DNA from 2 places in the Paenibacillus sp. SAFN-117 genome. Region 1 is predicted to be linked to the other one. Evidence: riboswitches for the same ligand, from Rfam matches in the RefSeq annotation. Region 1 holds a riboswitch; the other holds the start of a gene.
What was found. A riboswitch is a leader RNA that binds a small molecule or an ion and turns the genes downstream of it on or off. The one in region 1 is predicted to bind S-adenosylmethionine.
Positions count from the first base shown of each region.

Region 2: another riboswitch for S-adenosylmethionine. It lies ahead of metA (homoserine O-acetyltransferase MetA); the one in region 1 lies ahead of ACTHRH_RS02115 (methionine ABC transporter ATP-binding protein).

Region 1 covers NZ_JBQCLK010000002.1:247-10,359, reverse strand. Annotated here, with positions in the region: gene ACTHRH_RS02145 (type III polyketide synthase) at 1-726, shown strand, start outside; gene ACTHRH_RS02140 (methyltransferase domain-containing protein) at 757-1,470, shown strand; gene ACTHRH_RS02135 (NAD(P)/FAD-dependent oxidoreductase) at 1,510-2,658, shown strand; gene ACTHRH_RS02130 (MMPL family transporter) at 2,737-4,866, shown strand; gene ACTHRH_RS02125 (MarR family winged helix-turn-helix transcriptional regulator) at 4,981-5,460, shown strand; gene ACTHRH_RS02120 (MBL fold metallo-hydrolase) at 5,492-6,355, shown strand; SAM riboswitch class I at 6,603-6,723, shown strand; gene ACTHRH_RS02115 (methionine ABC transporter ATP-binding protein) at 6,797-7,813, shown strand; gene ACTHRH_RS02110 (methionine ABC transporter permease) at 7,800-8,459, shown strand; gene ACTHRH_RS02105 (MetQ/NlpA family ABC transporter substrate-binding protein) at 8,496-9,362, shown strand.
Region 2 covers NZ_JBQCLK010000048.1:1,273-11,385, forward strand. Annotated here, with positions in the region: gene ACTHRH_RS23765 (putative sporulation protein YtxC) at 149-1,018, opposite strand; gene coaA (type I pantothenate kinase) at 1,244-2,182, shown strand; gene mqnC (cyclic dehypoxanthinyl futalosine synthase) at 2,241-3,374, opposite strand; gene ACTHRH_RS23780 (trans-sulfuration enzyme family protein) at 3,547-4,728, opposite strand; gene ACTHRH_RS23785 (aminotransferase class I/II-fold pyridoxal phosphate-dependent enzyme) at 4,725-5,903, opposite strand; gene metA (homoserine O-acetyltransferase MetA) at 6,156-7,085, opposite strand; SAM riboswitch class I at 7,222-7,338, opposite strand; gene ACTHRH_RS23795 (HRDC domain-containing protein) at 7,587-8,570, opposite strand; gene ACTHRH_RS23800 (MDR/zinc-dependent alcohol dehydrogenase-like family protein) at 8,719-9,807, opposite strand; gene dhaL (dihydroxyacetone kinase subunit DhaL) at 10,018-10,113, opposite strand, start outside.

The DNA.
Region 1 (10,113 bases):
CTGGATGCCGTCCTTGTCCAGCAGCTTGGCCTGCCCGCCGACGTCGAGCGGATTCCGCTGACTTTCCTCGGCTGTGCTGCCGGGATGACGGCACTCCGGCTGTCCCGCCGCATGGTCGAGCACCTCCCGCAGGCGAAGGTGCTGATCGTCAGCGTCGAATTGTGCACGCTGCATATCCAACACGCAGCAGACCGGGAGGCGCTGTTCGGCGCAGCGTTCTTCGGCGACGGGGCATCGGCCTGCGTGGTCGGTGGCGCGCATTCCTCTGAACGGGGAATGCTGGCCTTGGGCCGCAGCCGAACGGTGCTCTTCCCCGAATCGGCTGACGAGATGATATGGAAGGTTGGAAACTACGGCTTTAACTTGTATCTGTCGCCGCGCATTCCGCAGCGGATCGGTGAGTATGTGCCTCCCGAAGTGGAGCGCCTTCTGGAAGGCGGCCCCGCCCCCGAATTTTGGGCGATTCACCCCGGCGGCCGCGGCATTATCGATACGCTGCAAACGATATATGGCTTAAGCGAGGAACAGACGGCCGCCAGCCGAAAGATTCTCCGGCGATATGGCAACCTTTCGTCGGCGACGATTCTGTTCGTGCTGGAAGCCATAAGATGTTCTATGGAAACGGCCGAAACCGCCCGGAAAGAAGGAATCGCCTTGGCCTTCGGACCCGGCCTTACAGCGGAAATTATGCAAATGGCTTATGTGCCGCCTGCAAGCCGCGGATAAGCGGAAGGGCGGAGTAAAGGAGGGACTCCATTGATTCCATCGTTGAAGCGGAGAGCGGCGGAGCCGGAGCTGATGGACGATTTGACAGCCGGAGGCCCGGATTTGAGTGAAGCGCTGCGCCATTTGCGCCGGTTGAACCGGATTTTTGCCGCTTCCGGGCCGACGCTCTATGGAGTCCGGCAGATCTGGTCGGCAGCGGGACAGCCGGAGCGATTCTCGATATTGGACATCGGTGCAGGCTCGGGGGATGTCAACCGGCGGCTTCTGCGCTGGGCGGACCGTGAGCGGATCGATCTGACCATCACGATCTCGGATATTACGGAGGAGGCGTGTGAGGAAGCACGGCAATTATTCAGCCGGGAACCGAGAGTGAGTGTCGTCCGCCAGGATTTGTTCCAGCTGCCGGAAGGCTGCGCGGATATTGTGACCGCCACCCAGTTTGTCCACCATTTCGCATCCGAACAATTGCCGGGGGTCGTCCGGCAGATGCTGAAGGCTTCAAGAATGGGCATTGTCATACAGGATATTCACCGGCATTGGCTCGCCTGGCTGGCTGTCTGGTTGGTCACCCGGTCGATTTCACGCAACCGCTATATCCGCAACGACGGCCCGCTATCCGTGGCCAAAGGGTTCCGGGCCGAAGAGTGGCAGCGTCTGAGGGACACCTTGCCGGTCCCCAACCTGTCCATAACCTGGCGGCCGTTGTTCCGATACGTGGTGACCGCTCTAAAGCCGGTCAACTAAGCATTGGCCGGCTCCGGCCGTCGGGAAGGAGGGGGGACGATGCGAAGGTACGATGCGGCAGTAATCGGCGGAGGAGTCGCCGGGAGCAGCATGGCGGCGGCTCTGGCCGGAATGGGTTGGAGCACCGTCTTAATTGATCAGGATACCTGTCCCCGGCATAAGGTGTGCGGGGAATTTCTGTCTCCGGAATCGCTGGACAGCTTGTCCGTCCTGGGTCTGCTGCCGCTGCTCCAGCTGCTGCAGCCCAGCGCGATGAGAACAGTCCGGCTGACTTCGGTCAACGAATGGACACTGGACATTCCGTTGCCGGGGACGGCGCTCGGGATCAGCCGTTTCGCTCTGGATCATGCGCTGCAGCAAGCTGCCCAGGAGCGGGGGGCGGAGCTCATAAGCGGCACCGCTGTTATTTCGATAGGCAGCAGGAACGGGGAGGGGCACCGGTTAGAGCTTCGCGGCCGGAGCGTGCGGCAAATCGTCGAAGCCCGTGCGGTGATTGGTGCCTGGGGGCGCCGCCCCCGTACCGGACTGGCTCCGGCCGCATCCGTTCTTCACCAATCGTATGTCGGGGTGAAAGCCCACTATTTCGGCATGGAGCGAGGAGACCGGGTCGAGTTGTATCTGTTTCCGGGGGGCTATTTGGGCATAGCCCCGATTGAAGGAAATCGTCATAACGTGGCCGCGCTGATGACCAGGGAAGCCTTCTATCACGCGGGAAAATCCGTGCAAAACGCTATAGAATGGGCGGCCGAACGCAATCCCGCCTTGCAGCGAAGGCTCGTTGGCGGAATGCCGCTTGCGGAGACACGAGCGGCCGTATACCCTGTAGCCATCAGCCGAAAGCCAACCGCCTGGGGGCAGGTGCCCCTCGTCGGAGACGCTGCTGTGATGATTCCTCCTCTATGCGGGGACGGAATGGCGGTAGCTCTGCGCACGGTCGTATTATGTTCGCGGTGGGCGGACGAATTTCTGCGGGGGAGCCTCGGGCTGGACGAATGGAGGCAGCAGTATACCCGGGCCTTGCGGCAAGAATGCATGCCTCCGCTGCGATGGGGAAGATGGCTGCAAAAGATGCTTGGCAGCCGGGTAACGTCTCCTCTGTTGTTCCGCTTAGGATATCGGCTTCCCGGTTTGGCCGGCCGGATGGTCGAGAGGACCCGGATAACCTGTGTGAACCCGAGAGAACGGTAGAGGAGGAGGCATGCGCGGCTGTGCGGTTAAAATGAGGGGCTTGTGAGATAAACTTTTGTGCGTCTGGGGGAGAAGGTTGTGCTGCAATGGTTTGCCACACTGGCGGTCCGATATTCTCGTGCGATTGTAGCCGCGTGGCTTGTCTTTCTTGTGGTATGCGGAAGCTTCGCCGTCAAGCTCCCTGCCGTACTGCAGGATCACGGGCTAAGGGTAGAAGGGGACTATGCCCGGACGCAGCAAATATTAGCTGCGGATTTTCATATACCGGACGAGCCGGTGATCCTGCTCTTTGAGAACAAGAATCCGCTCTCTCCGCAGCGGTTTCATCTGGAAATCGCCAGTATGCTTCGGCGGGTGGAGCAGGTGAACGGCATCCGGGAGGTGATCTCCCCATGGACCAGGGAAGGAATGCTGCAGGAAAAGGCAGCTTATGCTTTGCTGGTGCTGGATACCCCTGCCCGCGAGACTCAAAAGGTTCTAGACGACATTAGAAGTCTATTCCCCGATAACGATCGGTTGGCGGTTTCAATGACCGGGAAGCCGGTCGTTCAGGAGGATGTCAACCGGACCAGCCATGCCGATTTGACCCAGGCGGAGATGATAGGGGTACCGCTGGCGTTCATCATCCTTTGGATCGCTTTCGGAGGCTTCATCAGCTCCATGATCCCCGTTGTTGTAGGATTGATCGGGGTGATAGGGACCATGGGTATTATGTATGGGCTGGGAACCCGATTGGAGCTGTCCATATTCGTATTGAACGTCATTCCTATGGTGGGGCTGGCGTTAAGCATCGATTTCGCCCTGATGCTGGTCAGCCGCTTTCGCGAGGAGCTTCGTAGGCATCCGCTCCCGAAGGCGCTGGGCATCGCCATGTCCACAGCCGGCCGGGCTGTATTTTTTTCCGCTTTATGCGTATACCTGGGACTGGCGGGCACTTTGTTCATCCGGATGCCCATTTTTAACTCGGTCGCGATCGGCGCCATGATCGTACTTACCGTTTCGCTGCTGCTAACGTTCACTTTGGTCCCGGCTCTGCTGGTGCTGGCAGGAGGACGGCTGCAGGCGGAAGGCCGAGGGCGCCGGATTGTCCGGAGCAGCTTATGGGCCGCTCTATCCGCTTATGTCATGCGGCGGCCGGTCCTAATGGGTACGCTGGCCTCTGTGGCTCTTCTTGTCTGTCTCCTGCCCCTCGCCCGGATGGAAATGACCGTTCCCGATGCCACCTCTTTGCCCCGTCATTACGAATCCCGTCAAACTGCGGAGCGGTTCGCCGCATATTTTTCCCCTCCCACTGTCTCGCAAGTGTATATGGTAGCGGAAGCCGGACAAATTCACCCGGACCGAAACGATTGGCTGGCCGTCTATGATCTGGCGGAGCGATTGCGGCTCAGCCCCGGCGTATTAAGAGTCGAAACTGTCTTCGACCGGCTTTCCTTGACCCCTGGGCAGCTTCATATGATTACTCAGAACGCCGAGTTGAAGAAAAGGTTCGGCCCGCTATTAGAGCCCTTCGTTCAAGGAAACCGCATGCTCATTGCCGTGACGTTGAATGGCGGCCCTTCCTCCAAGACAGCCATCGATTGGGCCCGAAAATGGGGGGCGGAGGAGGAGCTGTCATCCCGTCTCTCCATCCAGGTTGGCGGGGAGCCGAAATATCAGCAGGAGGTCTATGATGAAATCAGGACTAAGCTTAAATATGTTTTCTTATTTGTATTCGGGTCCAACTTCCTTGTTCTGTTTCTCGCTTTCCGCTCCTTGTGGATACCGCTCAAAACGATTCTGATGAATCTGTTAAGCCTCGGAGCTTCCTTCGGCATTCTTGTATGGATATTCCAAGACGGCAGGTTCGGGTTGGAGCCGACCAGCATCGCCATCATGATACCGGTGTTTGTTTTCGGCCTGACGTTCGGTATCAGCATGGATTACGGGGTGTTTCTGCTGTCGAGAATTTATGAAATCTATCTCCAGACTAAAGACAATGAACGTTCCGTACTGGAAGGATTGACAATCACCAGTAAAATAATTTCCTCTGCGGCGGCGATAATGATCGCAGTGACCGCTCCTTTCGCTTGGGGAGGGGTTGCGGGGGTTAAGCAGCTTGGCATAGGAATTGCTGCGGCCATCCTAATCGATGCCACTATTGTTCGCATGATGCTCGTCCCGTCTTTGATGAAGCTGCTCGGCCGATGGAACTGGTGGGCTCCCTAACGATAATTTTCGTGTATATTTGAATAAGAATTCGTAATTGGGCAGGTATAAATGGTTGACTTATATAGTTAAGTTTAATAAACTAAACTGCATAAACCTCTGGGAGGTGACAGGGTGGACGAGTATTTGAAAGTAATGGATCAAATTAATCAGTCCTTCGAACAGTTTCAGTCCTTGGTTTGGCAGAATACGAAGCAAGCGGAGCGTCTGAAGAGCTATCACCTGACACCGCAGCAGGAGCTGTTCATGTATTATATTATCCGCAATCAGCCGGTTACGGCGAACCAGATTGCCGCACATTTTCAAATTTCCAAAAGCGCGGTCAGTCAGGTGCTGCCGAAGCTGGAGGAAGGGCGGATGATTACGCGCCGGACGAATCCCGACAACCGAAGGGAGTCGTTCATCCGGCTGGGGGAGCGTGGAGAGGAATATGCCGCGCTGCTTCAATCGATTGACGAATGGCTCGTGCGCCGGTTTTATTCCAAGGTCCCGCTCGAGGATCTCCGGCAGGTGCTTGACGTTCTGCAGCGTCTGGTAGTTGCGTCCAGAGAGGACGCGGGAACGGCGCAATCCGGCAATGAAGCGGATAGCTAGCGATTAAGTCTAAGAGAGGGGAACTATTCTAATGAAGGAAAAGAAGCTCGAGCGTCTGACGGATGCCGTCTATTTTATGCCGCCTGAGGAGGAAACCGACCGGCCTGTTCTCGCCGCAATTTGCGGCCGGGAGCGGACATTGATTATGGATGCGGGAAATTCTGCGTCGCATGCCTCGCTTCTTTTGGAGGCGCTGGCGGAACGGCAAATCACGAAGCTTCACGCGGTTGTGCTAACCCATTGCCATTGGGATCATGTTTTCGGTGCGGATCGGCTTAATCTACCGGTCATTGCCCATCTGCAGACGAAGCAGGCACTGGAGAATATGGCGAAGCTTTCATGGACGGACGAAGCTCTGGATGAGAGGGTGCGGGAAGGAAGTGAATTTCTCTTCTGTGCGGACATGATTAAGAAGGAATTCGCCCACAACCGCGATATCCTTATCCGGCTGCCGGATCAAACCTTCACCGATAAGCTGGACATCGATCTGGGCGGCGTCCGCTGTATCGTTGAACATGTGGGGGGAGATCACTCATCGGATTCCACCATTATTTATGTGGCGGAGGATGGCCGGGCAGGAGGAGTTCTGTTCTTGGGAGACTGTATGTACCCTGATCTTGGCGGAAAATATACGGTCCAGGCTGTTCTTGATCTATTGGAAAAGCTGGATCGGTATGACGCCGATTGTTATGTGCTGTCGCATGAAATGCCCTTATCCCGCAACGAGTACCTGGAATATAGCGGTTTGTTAAAGCTGCTGTGTTCTATTACGGTGGAAGCGGAAGGGGAGCTTCATCGAATCCTCCAAGAATATACCCGTCGGGTGGGGAAAGAGCCCGGGGAAATCGAGCTTGAAGCGATTCACTGCTTTGTTAACGGCTGGACTGCAAAATAATTGAAACTAAAAAGGGTTTAAGTATTGCATTGGCCTCAAATATATGCTATTTTTGTAAAAACATATATAACCAATCAACTTAGTATGGATTAGTTGTTCTTTTGTTGTGATGTGAAGCAAAATTTACCACGTTTTACTGCGTATGGATGAATCATGGCGATTTAGGAAAGAGGATTGACGAACGAAACCGGGATGGGGTATACTGAGGCTTGTATTTCTCAGGAACAACAAAACTGAATACGGCATTTTCTTATCCAGAGAGGCGGAGGGACAGGCCCTATGAAGCCCGGCAACCGATCGTGCGCGAGCAGCGTGCGGTGACAATGGTGCCAATTCCTTCAGAATCGAATGATTCTGGCAGATGAGAAAGGACGGTTTCGATTAGATCGGAAAGCCCTTTTTGCTCTGCATGAGGGCTTTTTCTTATATTGAGGTGAATCCATGATTGAATTGCGCCATGTGCAAAAACAATACCAAAGCGGTTCCCATACGACGTACGCTTTGCATGACATCGATTTGAGCATTGAGCAAGGGGAAATTTTCGGAATCATCGGGCATTCCGGTGCCGGGAAGAGCACCCTTCTCAGAAGTATAAATTTGCTGGAGCGTCCGACAGCCGGCTCCGTTGTCGTCGACGGAGTGGAGCTTACGGCACTTTCCACGAAGCAGCTGCAGGAGCAGCGGAGGCGGATCGGAATGATATTCCAGCATTTCAATCTCCTGTCCTCGGCAACCGTAGAGGAGAATGTCGCTTTCCCGCTTAAGCTGATCAAGACGCCGAAGGCGGAAGTGAACCAACGCGTGCGGGAGCTGTTGGAGCTGGTCGGCCTGACGGAGCAGAGCAGGAAATATCCGGCCCAATTGTCCGGAGGACAGAAGCAGAGAGTCGGCATCGCCCGGGCTCTGGCCACTAACCCGCATGTTCTGCTTTGCGATGAGGCAACTTCCGCCCTGGACCCGCAGACGACGAATTCGATCCTCAGTCTGCTGCTGGATATTAATCGCAAGCTAAGGATCACGATTGTCTTGATTACCCATGAGATGCATGTTATCCGTTCGATCTGCGACCGGGTGGCGGTCATCCATCAGGGCCGGATCATCGAACAGGGCCCTGTGGCAGAGGTCTTCCTGAAGCCTCGGCATGAAGTGACCAAACAGTTCATTGAGCAAGTAGCGGATAGCATCGATTTCCGGGACGAGAAGCTCTCTCCGGACTCCACGATTTTAAAGATCAATTTTCTTGGCGAATCTACTTACGAGCCAATTTTGTCCCGCGTGGTGCAGGAAACGGGCGTAACGTTCTCGATCCTGCAGGGAACGATTTCCCGGATGAAAAGTACCCCGTACGGGCAATTGGTTGTTAAGATTGAGGGGCCTCGGCAGGCCGCGGATGATACCGTAAGCTTGCTTATAGAACGCGGGCTGGATGTGGAGGTGTACGAGCATGGATTGGGCTAGTATCGATTGGGCCGAAATTGCCCGGGAGACGAAGCAGACGCTGATCATGCTGGGTCTCTCCACTCTGTTCACGTTTATCATCGGCTTGCCGATGGGTATTCTGCTCTATTTGACAACCAAGGGAAATTTGCTGCAGAACCGGGCTGTCAATCTGATCATTTCGTTCATCGTTAACGTGCTGCGTTCCGTGCCATTTGTTGTCCTGATGGTTGCACTTATTCCGTTAACGAAACTGATGGTCGGGACCTCTATGGGAGTCAAGGGAACGATACCTCCGCTTGTCATTGCGGCCGCTCCGTTCTTCGCCCGCCTCGTAGAGACCGCTCTGCGGGAAGTGGACCGCGGCGTTATAGAAGCTGCCCAATCCATGGGGGCGGGACGCGCCCAGATCGTCTTGCGGGTGCTGCTGCCGGAGTCGCTCCCGGGCCTGATTGCAGGGATCACCATCACCACCGTCACGCTGGTATCTTATACCGCCATGTCGGGCATGATCGGCGGTGGGGGGCTGGGGGATCTTGCCATCCGATATGGATATCAGCGCTTCCAGACGGAAGTCATGATCGCCACCGTACTTATATTAATTATTTTGGTGCAAGTTTTGCAGATGGTCGGGGATCGTCTCGTTCTCCGATTCATCCGCAAATAATGCAATAGATAAATTAAAGAAAAGGGGAGAAACCTAATGAAAAAACAGGTAGTACTTGCATTTCTTCTTATTATCGCTTTAGTCGCCCTTGCGGGCTGCGGACAGAAGAACGCGGCTCCTACGCCGTCGTCTTCTCCTTCTGCTTCGCCATCCGGCTCCCAAGGCTCCGAGCCTGCCGCTAAGGAGGTTACCTTGAAGGTGGGAGCATCTGCCGTGCCGCATGCCGAGCTTCTGAAGCTGGTTCAGGATAAGTTGAAAGAAGAAGGCGTCATTCTGGAAATTAAAGAGTTTACCGATTACGTTCAACCGAACGTGCAGGTAGATGAGAAACAGTTGGATGTAAACTTTTTCCAACACCTTCCCTATATGGAGCAGTTCAATAAAGATAAAGGAACGAAGCTGGTGAGTGTAGGAAGTATTCATGTGGAGCCGTTCGGCGCCTACTCTCACAAGATTAAGTCCATTGACGAATTGCAGGATGGGGCCACGGTCGCCATTCCTAACGACCCTTCCAATGGAGGACGCGCTCTTGTGCTTCTCGAGGAAAACGGCTTGATCAAGCTGAAGGATGGGGTAGGCATCGCAGCAACCGCCAAGGATATCGTGGAGAACCCCAAGGGGCTGAAAATTAATGAACTTGAAGCTGCCATGCTCCCTCGTGTATTGGATGAAGTGGATTTGGCGCTGATTAATACGAATTACGCTTTGGAAGCGAAGCTTGTTCCGACCAAGGATGCTCTCTTCATGGAAGATAAGGATTCCCCGTTTCCTAACATCATTGCCGCAAGGGAAGACAATAAAGATTCCGAAGCCGTTCAGAAGCTGGTGAAAACTCTGCAATCGCCGGAGGTCAAAGCATTTATCGAGGAAAAATACGAAGGATCGATCATTCCGGCTTTCTAAGTCTCGAATGAATAGAAATAAAGCAATTGGAAACTGTCTGTATTTGCAGGCAGTTTTCGTTTTTATATACGAGAATAATTCTTCCTTGGAATGGGTATTTAAACCAGGTGAGAATGACACGCACGGCTGCAACGCAGCAAATGAACCGGAGCGTAACTCTTCTCGCTTGATTTGTATATTTGATGGTTTTTTCATTTTCTGCGCTAATATTCACTGTCATTGATAGTAACGCACCCGGCGGGTGCTTTTTTACCACATAGGAATCTTTAAGTTCTTTACAGCGTTAATACGAAGAAAATCTAGATTCCTATTGGCATAAAAAAGCTACCTTTAAAACCGGGTTATTCTTCTTTGAAAAGGCTTCGCATAGAAGCTTTTTTATATAAACTCAAACTTTGCAGCTTGAAATAGACAAGTAAGCCTTGTTATAGCTGGGGAAACCGGCAATCCAATCAGAGAAGTAGACGAATAACTTCTGGTTTGTTCCGCTTGGTTTTGGCCGCGGCAATCTCCATGAAAAATGCCATCAGTTGGCGCAGTGCTGTAACTAAATCGAGATCACGTACTTCATCGGAAAAGAGGAAGAACAGACCGTCAAGTGATTACTCATAGTTATCTTGAGTCGCTCCCACTCCATGACCAAATAACGACTACCTTGAAATCCGTCTGTTTCACCGTCTGCTGGTGCCTGTCGGCACCGTTGCAAGCGAAATAGCGCGTCTAACTGTATTTTGTACAGTTAAATTCAAGC
Region 2 (10,113 bases), on a different contig from region 1:
ATAAGCAACGATAGCTTGGTCGTTGACTATAAACAACGTTTACTGATTATAGATTATAATTTCTATATTAAAGAAGGTCAAGCGGCAGATTATAGATCCGGCACGAAAGTAAATGGCATAATGTGGTAAATTCCACCACTGGTCCAGCTTAAGATAACACAGTACACAATTCGACCCGATGCTCGAAGATTTGCTGGATCGTCTTGATGACCTGAAGTTCCGGCTCCCGGGTATGGATATAAATTTTTTGCGGGGATACCGACAGAAGCGCGCTCACAATCAAATCCTCGTCGCTTTCCTCGGCATCGAACGACTCCCCTTTGTTAAAGTGAAACAGCCTGGGATCAATCGGCTTCATATGCTCGTTGAGAAGCTGGAATTCATGGCCGCCCTTATGCATTAGATGTGCAGTAGGGATAATCGTGTCTTGGGCGTAAACGTAATATTTTAGCAGAGCGATAAAATCCTGATATTGCTGGTCCAGCATCATTTCCTCCACGGCGTAATCGACCGCTTCCGCAAGCTCCCGGTTATAATCGCCCAGCCTGAACCGGATGAATCCATCCAGATGAAGAACCGGATTTTCCCATAAATAGGATTGCAAAATGGCCGATACCTTCGCTTTTCTCCTGCCCTTGAGATCGAAGGGATGGGAATAATCCAAGGTCCCGTCAAGAAGCTCTTTGCAGTAGCTGCATATTTTTTCGGTCTCATCGGGGCTGCAGCGATATTGTGAACGGGTAATGCGGCGAATGATCTTAATCTCTTCACAGTCCACGATATATTCAGCCAGAACGCGGCCAATGGCCGTTCCCGCCATTTTGCGCGACTCCTGTTTAAGAACGCCTTGCGTTCCCGAAACCCAATGAACCGTAACCATGAAGCGGTCGGTTTCATATTTCAGTTGATACACATTTTCCGATTTATTTATTTTGTGCAGTTCCTTTTTGAGTGTTTGAACCAAGGCGGCATAATGATTGTCCGGCATATCCGGCAAATATAATTGAAACAGCCTCATCCCGAACCACTCCTTCCCGAACGAAAGTTCTTTTTTAAGTATATGGTGGACGAAAAGCAGATATACGATTAAACTTTACGGGAAGTAAACATTGGAATTGTTGGGGAAAAGAGGTTGTTCAATGAGGGATTGAAAAAAGCGGCAGGTTTTTCCCTTCAACAGGATAGACTACGGATAGTTTGATTTTAGATTTGCGGATACCAGTCTACTGCAGGAGTGATCTGTATGAAAAGTCCATACTCACGCTATTTCGTCTTCACCGCATCCGAATGGGGAAAATTATACAACGGTCCCTCCCCCGGACCATCGCTCACCGGCGAAGAAATACAGGAGCTGCAGGGCATCAATGAATCTCTTTCCGCCGATCAGGTTAAAGAAGCCTACCTCCCCCTGTCTAATCTGTTAAATCTCATCGTGCAGCAGGCCCAAACGATGCGGCATGCCAAGAACGCATTTTTGCATAGAGAAACGGAAAAAATGCCTTTTATTATCGGAATAGCGGGCAGCGTCGCCGTCGGCAAGAGCACGACCGCCCGCCTGCTGCAAAGACTTATTTCGTGCTGGCCCTCCCGCCCCCGGGTCGAATTGGTTACGACGGACGGATTTTTATATCCGAATGAAGTGCTGACGCAGCGGGGACTGATGAACAAGAAAGGCTTTCCGGAGAGCTATGACACCCGCAGGCTGATTCAGTTCCTGGCGGCTGTCAAATCCGGCGCCGCCGAAGTCGAATGCCCGGTTTATTCGCATCTGGAATACGATATCCTGAAGGATCGGAAGCAGGTCGTGGTCCGGCCCGATATCGTCATTGTGGAAGGATTGAATGTTCTGCAGACCAATACGGTGACCAGTGCACCTAACGTGTTCGTGTCCGATTTTTTTGATTTCTCGATATACGTGGACGCGGATACCGAATGGATTGAGAGCTGGTACATAGAACGGTTCAAAATATTAAGAAAAACCGCCTTTCAAAACGAGCACTCTTATTTTCACAAGTATTCGCATCTGAGCGAGCAGGAGGCCTTGGAGATGGCCAGACAAGTTTGGCGGGAGATCAATTATGTCAATCTGATGGAGAACATTTTGCCTACTCGCAGCCGCGCGGACCTGATTCTTAAGAAAACGGAACAGCACAGAATCGAATCCGTGCTGCTAAAGAAATAGTCCCGATTCCGGATCAATATCCGAGTAATCGGGACCGTTGTATTGGCCAGGCCGCGCCTTAGTTTTGCATGACGAAATCTTTGTCTACCGTATCGGCCTCGTCAAACATTTTTATAATTTCATAGCGAGTATTGCGCTGCGCCGGTATTTTGCCGGCCTCGCGAATCAGCTTCAGAATGGTGCCGATATTCACCTTATGGGTCGTACCGGCCGCAGAGACTACATTTTCTTCAATCATGGTACTGCCGAAATCGTTACAGCCATATTGGAGAGACAGCTTGCCGATCTCCGGCCCCATCGTTACCCAGGAGGATTGGAAATTCGGAATATTATCAAGCGTAATCCGGCTGATGGCCAAAGTCTTCAGATACTCCTCCGGAGTCGACTTCTCGGCCTTGATTCGGGTATTCTCCGGCTGGAAGGTCCAAGGAATGAATGCCAAATATCCAGGTGTATTCAGCTTCTGCTGGATACACTTATCCTGGGAGTCCCGTACCCGGATCAGGTGCAGGGCCCGTTCCTCCATCGATTCCCCGAACCCGATAACCATCGTAGCCGTCGTATGCATTCCGAGACGGTGTGCGGTCTCCATAACTTCAATCCAGTCGCGCCAGGAGCCCTTCAAACGGCTGATCTTGCGGCGAGTACGGTCATCCAGAATCTCGGCTCCGCCTCCCGGAAGGGAATCCAGTCCCGCATCTCTCAGCTCGCGGATGACCTCCTCCAGAGTCAGCCCGTTGGATACTTCCTTCATCTTCATGATTTCCGCAGGGGAGAAGGAGTGCATCTGGATATCGAATCGCTGCTTGATAGCCTTGAGCAAATCCGTATAGTAAGTGAAGGGCAGATTCGGATTCGTCCCGCCCTGCATCAAAATTTCGGTTCCGCCAACATCAATCGTTTCCTGGATTTTCTGAAAAATGGTTTCATCAGGCAGGACATACCCTTCCTCAGAACCAGGCGGACGGTAAAACGCACAAAATCGGCAGTAGACATCACATACATTGGTATAGTTAATATTGCGGCCGACAACAAAGGTTGTAATCGGTTCGGGGTGCCAGCGCTTCATGATCTGATCTGCCGTATGCCCCATTTTTTCAATCTCATCGGACTCGAACAGAGCGATGCATTCTTCCAGTCCAATCCGCTGACCGTCCAGCGCTTTTTGCAAAATCCGGTCTATGGAACTCAAAGTCCCCACATCCCTTCCTAATCTATCGTCCATTCACTAATCGTATCACAAAGGGGTCCCGGACGTCATTACTTTTCGCAGAAGGGCTTCTTGCCGCTTACCCAATCTTCTCCTTAAAGCAGACCTTTCGTCCTATATGGCAGAACGTCAATTTGCTCACCGCCGTAAGGGATCAATCGGTATCAAGAGCCTGTTCCAAATCCGTTATTATATCCTCTACCGCTTCCAGGCCTACGGAATATCTGACCAGACCGTCCGTAATGCCCCTCTCCAGCCGCACCTCTCTTGGCATAGCCGCATGGGACATCATAGCCGGATACGACAGAATACTTTCGACCGCTCCCAGACTTACAGCCACTATTGGAATCCGGACTCGCGACAGCAGCCGCTTGGCCTTATCCCCGCTACCGACATCGAACGATACGACCGCTCCGTAGCCTCTGGACTGCTTCTCATGAATGTCCCGTCCGGGATGATTCGGCAGACCCGGATAATAAACCTTCTCGACATCGGCTCGCCCGGTCAGCCAGTTGGCCAAGCGGATCGCCCCTCTCTCGGAAGCTTCCATTCTGGCCTGCAGCGTCTTCATTCCGCGAATAAGCAGCCAGGAATCCTGAACCCCCAGAACATTGCCCAGTCCGTTCTGAATTTGCTTCAATTCGGTGCCCAACTGTTCGTTGGCGACTACGGCCAATCCGCCCAGTACGTCACTATGTCCGCCCAGAAACTTGGTCGCGCTGTGCAGGACGATATCTACGCCCAGCTCAACCGGCTTTTGATGATAGGGCGTCATGAAAGTATTATCCACCATAGTAAGCAGACCATGGGATTTGGCCCAAGTTGCCACTGCCGGTATGTCGGTAATTTTCAATGTCGGATTGGATGGGGTTTCGATGTAGACGGCTTTCGTGTTCGGACGCAATGCCGCCTTCACCTGGTCCAGATCGGTCATATCGACGAAGGTCGTCTCGATGTTCATGCGGTTCAATATCGTAGTCAGCAGCCGATAGGTTCCCCCGTATACGTCTTCTGTGCAAATAACATGATCGCCTGCCGACAGCATGAAAAATGCCGCGGATATGGCGGCCATTCCGGAAGAAAAGGCAAAACCCCTGCAGCCTCCTTCCAAAGCAGCTATATATTCCTCCAGAACCTGCCGTGTCGGATTGCCCGACCGGGAGTAATCGAACTCGGGAGGGTTGTGGATATCGAAATGATGGAATGTCGATGCCTGATAGATCGGGATGCTGGCCGCACCGGTCTGTTTGCAAAGCTCTGAGCCGAAATGAATCAATCGGGTAGCAAATTCAGGCTCCGCGGTCTTCTGCTTATCCGTTAAACGATCTTTATTCATGAATGCCTCTCTCCTTCTCCGGATTGCTCCTCTGCGGCCGCCGCTTCAAATGCCCGGGTCAAGTCCGCAATAAGATCATCGATATGCTCGATTCCGACAGAAAATCTCAGCAAACGGTCGTCCACGCCAACCCGGTTGCGGATCTCCTCCGGAATATCCCCGTGGGTCTGAACTGCGGGGAAGGTCATCAGCGACTCGACTCCGCCCAAGCTTTCGGCGAATGCGATTAACCGGATCGAACGCAGGATGGGATCGATATACCGGGCTTTCTTCACCTTAAAGGAGAGAATCCCTGTGTTTCCCGACGATTGTTTGTTCTGCAATTCATAATCGGGATGGCTCTCGAGGCCGGGATAATATACTTCATCGACCAAAGGATGCTCGCTCAGAAACTGTGCGATTCGCAGAGCATTGAATTGATGTCTCTCCATCCGCAGCGCGAGCGTCTTCATCCCCCTCATCAGCAGCCAGGAATCGTTCGGGCCGAGGACGGCGCCGATCGAATTTTGCAGGAAGCCGATTTTCTCGCTCAATTCCTTCCCTTTGGTTACGACCAATCCGGCCAGCACATCATTATGCCCGCCCAAGTACTTGGTGGCGCTGTGGATGACTATATCGGCCCCCAGCTCCAGCGGTCTTTGGAAAAAGGGGGTCAGCAAAGTATTGTCGACGATCACGAGCAGCCCATTCCGTTTCGCCCATTCCGATACTCCCCGCAGATCCGTAATCATCATCAACGGATTGGTCGGCGTTTCGATCAATACCGCTTTCGTCTTCGGAGTCCGATATTTCTCCAGCTCGTCCATCCGATTGGTATCGACGTACGAGGCCGTAATGCCAAACCGGTTCAGCACTTGCTCGATCAGCCTGTAGGTTCCCCCATACAAGTCCAGCGACACAAGCAGATGATCCCCTTGTCCAAACAACGCAAAAATGGTCTGGAGCGCCGCCATACCGGAGCTGAAAGCAAAGCCGGCATCCCCGGATTCGAGATCGGCGATCGCCTCCTCCAGCACGGTGCGGGTAGGATTCTTGGTCCGGGAATAATCGAACCCGGTGCTTTCCCCCAGCCTTGGGTGCCGGAAGGCTGTAGCATTATAAATCGGGAAGCTGACGGCCCCCGTAACCGGCTCCGAGATCGAACCTATTTGAGCCAAACGACTTTCTATCTTCATAGCAAGATCCCCTTCCGCTTAAATTCATTTCATCGATATTGATGTAAAAAAATCCCAGTAATAATGTTGCGAAGATGATCGACTGTACTTCATGGGCGGGCCGTTATCGCTGCCTTCTTACGCCCCTGAACATGAGAACAGGCGGAACGCAAGTCCGCCTGACGCTGCTTCATCCTCATGACTGTGCTGCAGGATTGTGGCATCTGTAATTGCAGGATCGAAACTTGTATCTGCCGGAGCAGTAGAAGAGGCTCACTTCTTCAGTAATTTCGTCGTCTTCCAATCGTATGGAGTTTCCTGATAAACATAGTAATTCAACCAATTGGAAAACAACAAATTCGCATGGGCTCTCCATATGACCATCGGAGGCTTGGTAGGGTCGTCATTCGGGTAATAATTTTTCGGAATTTCCATGTCCATACCTCTTTGTATATCCCGGTCATACTCCCATTTCAACGTGTTCTGGTCGTATTCCGAATGGCCCGTCACGAATATCTGTCTGCCGTCTTTCGTTGCCGTTATATACATTCCCGCTTCATCGGATACGGAAAGAATTTCAAGCTCCTCCACCCGTTCAATGTCTTCGAGGCTCACTTCCGTATGTCTCGATTGGGGGACATAGAATACCTCGTCGAATCCCCTCAGAAGCTTCACGTTAGGTTTACAAACCCTGTGCGGAAAAACACCGAAAACTTTACGGTCGAGCTTATATTTGGGAATACCGTAATGATGATACAAGCCGGCTTGGGAAGCCCAACAGATATGCAAGGTCGACGTTACGTTTTCTTTCGTCCAATCCATAATTTGACGCAGCTCTTCCCAATAATTGACTTCTTCAAACTCCAACTGCTCTACAGGAGCCCCGGTAATAATCATTCCGTCCAGCTGCTCGTGCTTGATGTCGTCGAATGTTTTGTAAAACATTTCCAGATGCTCCAATGATGTGTTCTTGGAGGTATGTGATTTCGGATGCAGAAGCACAAATTCCACCTGCAGGGGCGTATTGGCAAGCAGCCGCAAAATCTGGGTCTCCGTCGTTTCCTTGGTCGGCATCAGATTTAGAATCGCAATTTTTAAGGGACGAATGTCTTGGTGGAAAGCTTGCTGCTCTCCCATGACAAAGATGTTTTCCTGGCTTAAAATTTCTTTGGCGGGCAAATGATCAGGGATTTTGATCGGCATTGGGAACCCTCCTTGGTCGTAATTAGATCAAAGCTAACGGTAACACAAACGTGCTACTGCGAGAGGGGCTCTCCAACGTTTAAAAAGCCGCCCTTCTCTTATGAGAAAGGCGGCTTAACCAACGCGAGGTTGTCCTCTCTCATCTCTCAGAAGCGAAAGCTTCTGCAAGAATTAGCACCGTGCATTCCTGTCCATAGGAATGTCGGTTGCCGGGTATCATCGGGCCAGTCCCTCCACCTGCTCTTGATAAGAGTTTAAAATATTCATTTATTCAGCACATTTGATATCTACTCTAGCTCAAAATAACTCCCCCGTCAAGAGGCGTCTTAACGGCAGCCGATCCTCTATTTCTATATCTGCCGCCCCGGAAATCCCGTTCGTTTCCTTCCCTTTCATACTCCGGGCATCGACTGCATAATGCGATTTTAACCTACCTTTAGCCTAATTGCCGATTCCGCATCCGCTTACTGCTGTATAAGCTCCTTCTTCCCGGCGGTTTCATTATCCCGCATGTCTGCGGTATTTGAGACGGTACAGCCGGAGCCAATCATAGATCTGGCTAACATCCCTCTGCTTCAATTCGTCCTCGGAGTACAATTGCTGCACGACCGGCTTCAAATAGCGATGCCCGATATCCCGGAACAGCTTCTCCGCCTGTTTCTGTTCCGTCTTCGCTACAGCTTGCAGCTCCATCTCGATGAATGGCCCGACATCGTATCCGTCACGGTCCAATTCCTCCAGCAGAAGAATTAGCTCACGACGCTCCATCGCCAGTTCGCTAGCGATCTGATCCAGCGTAACTCCTTTCTCCATGGCCTCCAGCAGCGCCCGTTTCGTCTCCCGCTTCTTCTCTCCCGCGGTTTCCTTCTTGCGGTACTGCTCCTCCAGCCATTGTTCAAATAATTCCGGATCCACCTTCTCCTTAACCCAATCCAATGGAAACGGGGTGCTTTGCGGCACTTGCTGCAGCAGCTCCAGCAAAGGCTGTCCGTAGCTCGCCAGCCTCTGCTCCCCGAAGCCCGGAATTTGCCTCAGTTCGTCCAGATTATGCGGAACAAAGACGCTCAGCATCTGCAGAATCCGGTTGGTGGCAATAATGAACGCCGACTTCCCCTCCTTCGCGGCCTGTTCTCTTCTCCACTGCCGCAAAGTGTTAAACAACTCCGACTGCAGGTTGGCTTCGCTGTAATAATGCAGCATCTGGGTGAAGCCGCCTCTCGGCGCCATTCGCCGGCCCAGATCGGTTCCCCGGATCAGGGGCACGAAGCCCTCCTTAAACTTGCCATCCAATCCTTCACGGAATCCTTGAAGCGCTTCGTCCCACATCATCCCTTCATACCAGACATCCCTTACGGCTTTCCCCTCTGCCTGCTCATTCCAGAACACAGACCATTCGCCATGCTCCTCATAGATGGATACGAGGGCTGTCCGCACCCGATTCTCCTCGGTCACCTTCTCCAAAGTGTTGCAAAAAATCAGATTCATTCCCTATTTCCTCCCTTGTTTGGAATTGCGGACAAACAAAAAAAGCACCCCTCTTATCATTCAATAAGAGAGGTGCTTCCTCTGCCGTCCAAATTTTATGCTATTTATCCATATTATACTATATTTTTAATAGATTGCAATCCCTGCTTTAAGGAACCAGAATAATTTTCAAGGAATCCTTGCCGCTCTTCATCATTTCGAAGCCGCGGAGATAATCTTCCAGAGGAAGCTTGTGGGTGACTACCCCTTCGGTCGGAAAATCGCCGTTCCGGATCCCCTCAATGACCAGCGGGTAGCAGTACGGCCCCAGATGGGAGCCGAGAACATCCAGCTCCTTACGGTCGCTGATGATGCTCCAATCGACCGTCACAGGATCCTTAAACACGCTGAATTCAACGAACCGCCCCAGTTTTCTGATCATGGACAGCCCTTGCTCAACCGACTTGGGATGGCCGGTAGCTTCGATATAAATATCGCATCCGTAGCCGTCGGTCATTTTCTTGATTTCCGATACGACATCCATCTTGGCAGGGTTCATTACGAGATCGGCGCCGAATTTTTTGGCCAGTTCCAACCGCTCATCCATCATATCCAGGACGACCAGCGTTTGCGCTCCCGCCTTCTTCGCTGCACCGACCATACCCAAACCCAACGTTCCGGCTCCGGCCAGCACTACGAAATCCCCCAGCTGGATTTGCGCCCTCTGTACCGCATGCAGGGAACAAGCATAGGGCTCGATCAGAATCGCCTGCTCAATCGGCAGCTCCTCAGGGACCTTGTAATTTAGAGCTTCCTTGGTAAATTTCATATATTCGGCCATTCCGCCGTTAACGTTGTTCTGGAAGCCGTACAGATCGTGCTTTTCACACATCCAGTACTGTCCGCGGTTGCAGAAACGGCAATCCCAGCAAGGAACAATTTGCTCCGATATGATCCGGTCGCCGACTTCGAAATTTTTCACCTTATCGCCTTTGGCCACGACCCGGGCGATAAACTCATGCCCCGGAATCATCGGAGCTTTAATATAAGCCGGCTGAGTATCGTCTCCCCAGAAGCTGGGGGCCCCGTCGAACGCCTTAATATCCCCTGCACAAATTCCGCATGCTTCAACTTTTACAATAATCTCCTCATCGTTCTCAAGCTTGGGAGTAGGCACAACCTCCAGCCGGTAATCCCCCGGGGCATAGGCTACAATTGCTCTCATCGTTTCCGGAATGGCATTGTTATGATTAGACATACCTGGTTTCCTCCCGTAAATTTTATGAAACAAGGATAAACGGCTATCGCCGTCCTTAAGGACGGGCGCGTTTACCGATGAAATATAAGAACAAGTATAAGGCGAATACTTTCTCATATTTTAATAAAAGAATTCCGCTGAAAAATTACGTTACTCCTTCTCCCCATGGAGGAATTGGCAAGGCTTCGATTCGATTGATCCCGCTATTCCTTAGCCAAGCTTCCTGAGGGCCTCCAGGAAGGACGACAATATGATATAAGCAGAAACCGAGCCGGGGTCCAGATGTCCGACGGAACGCTCGCCCAG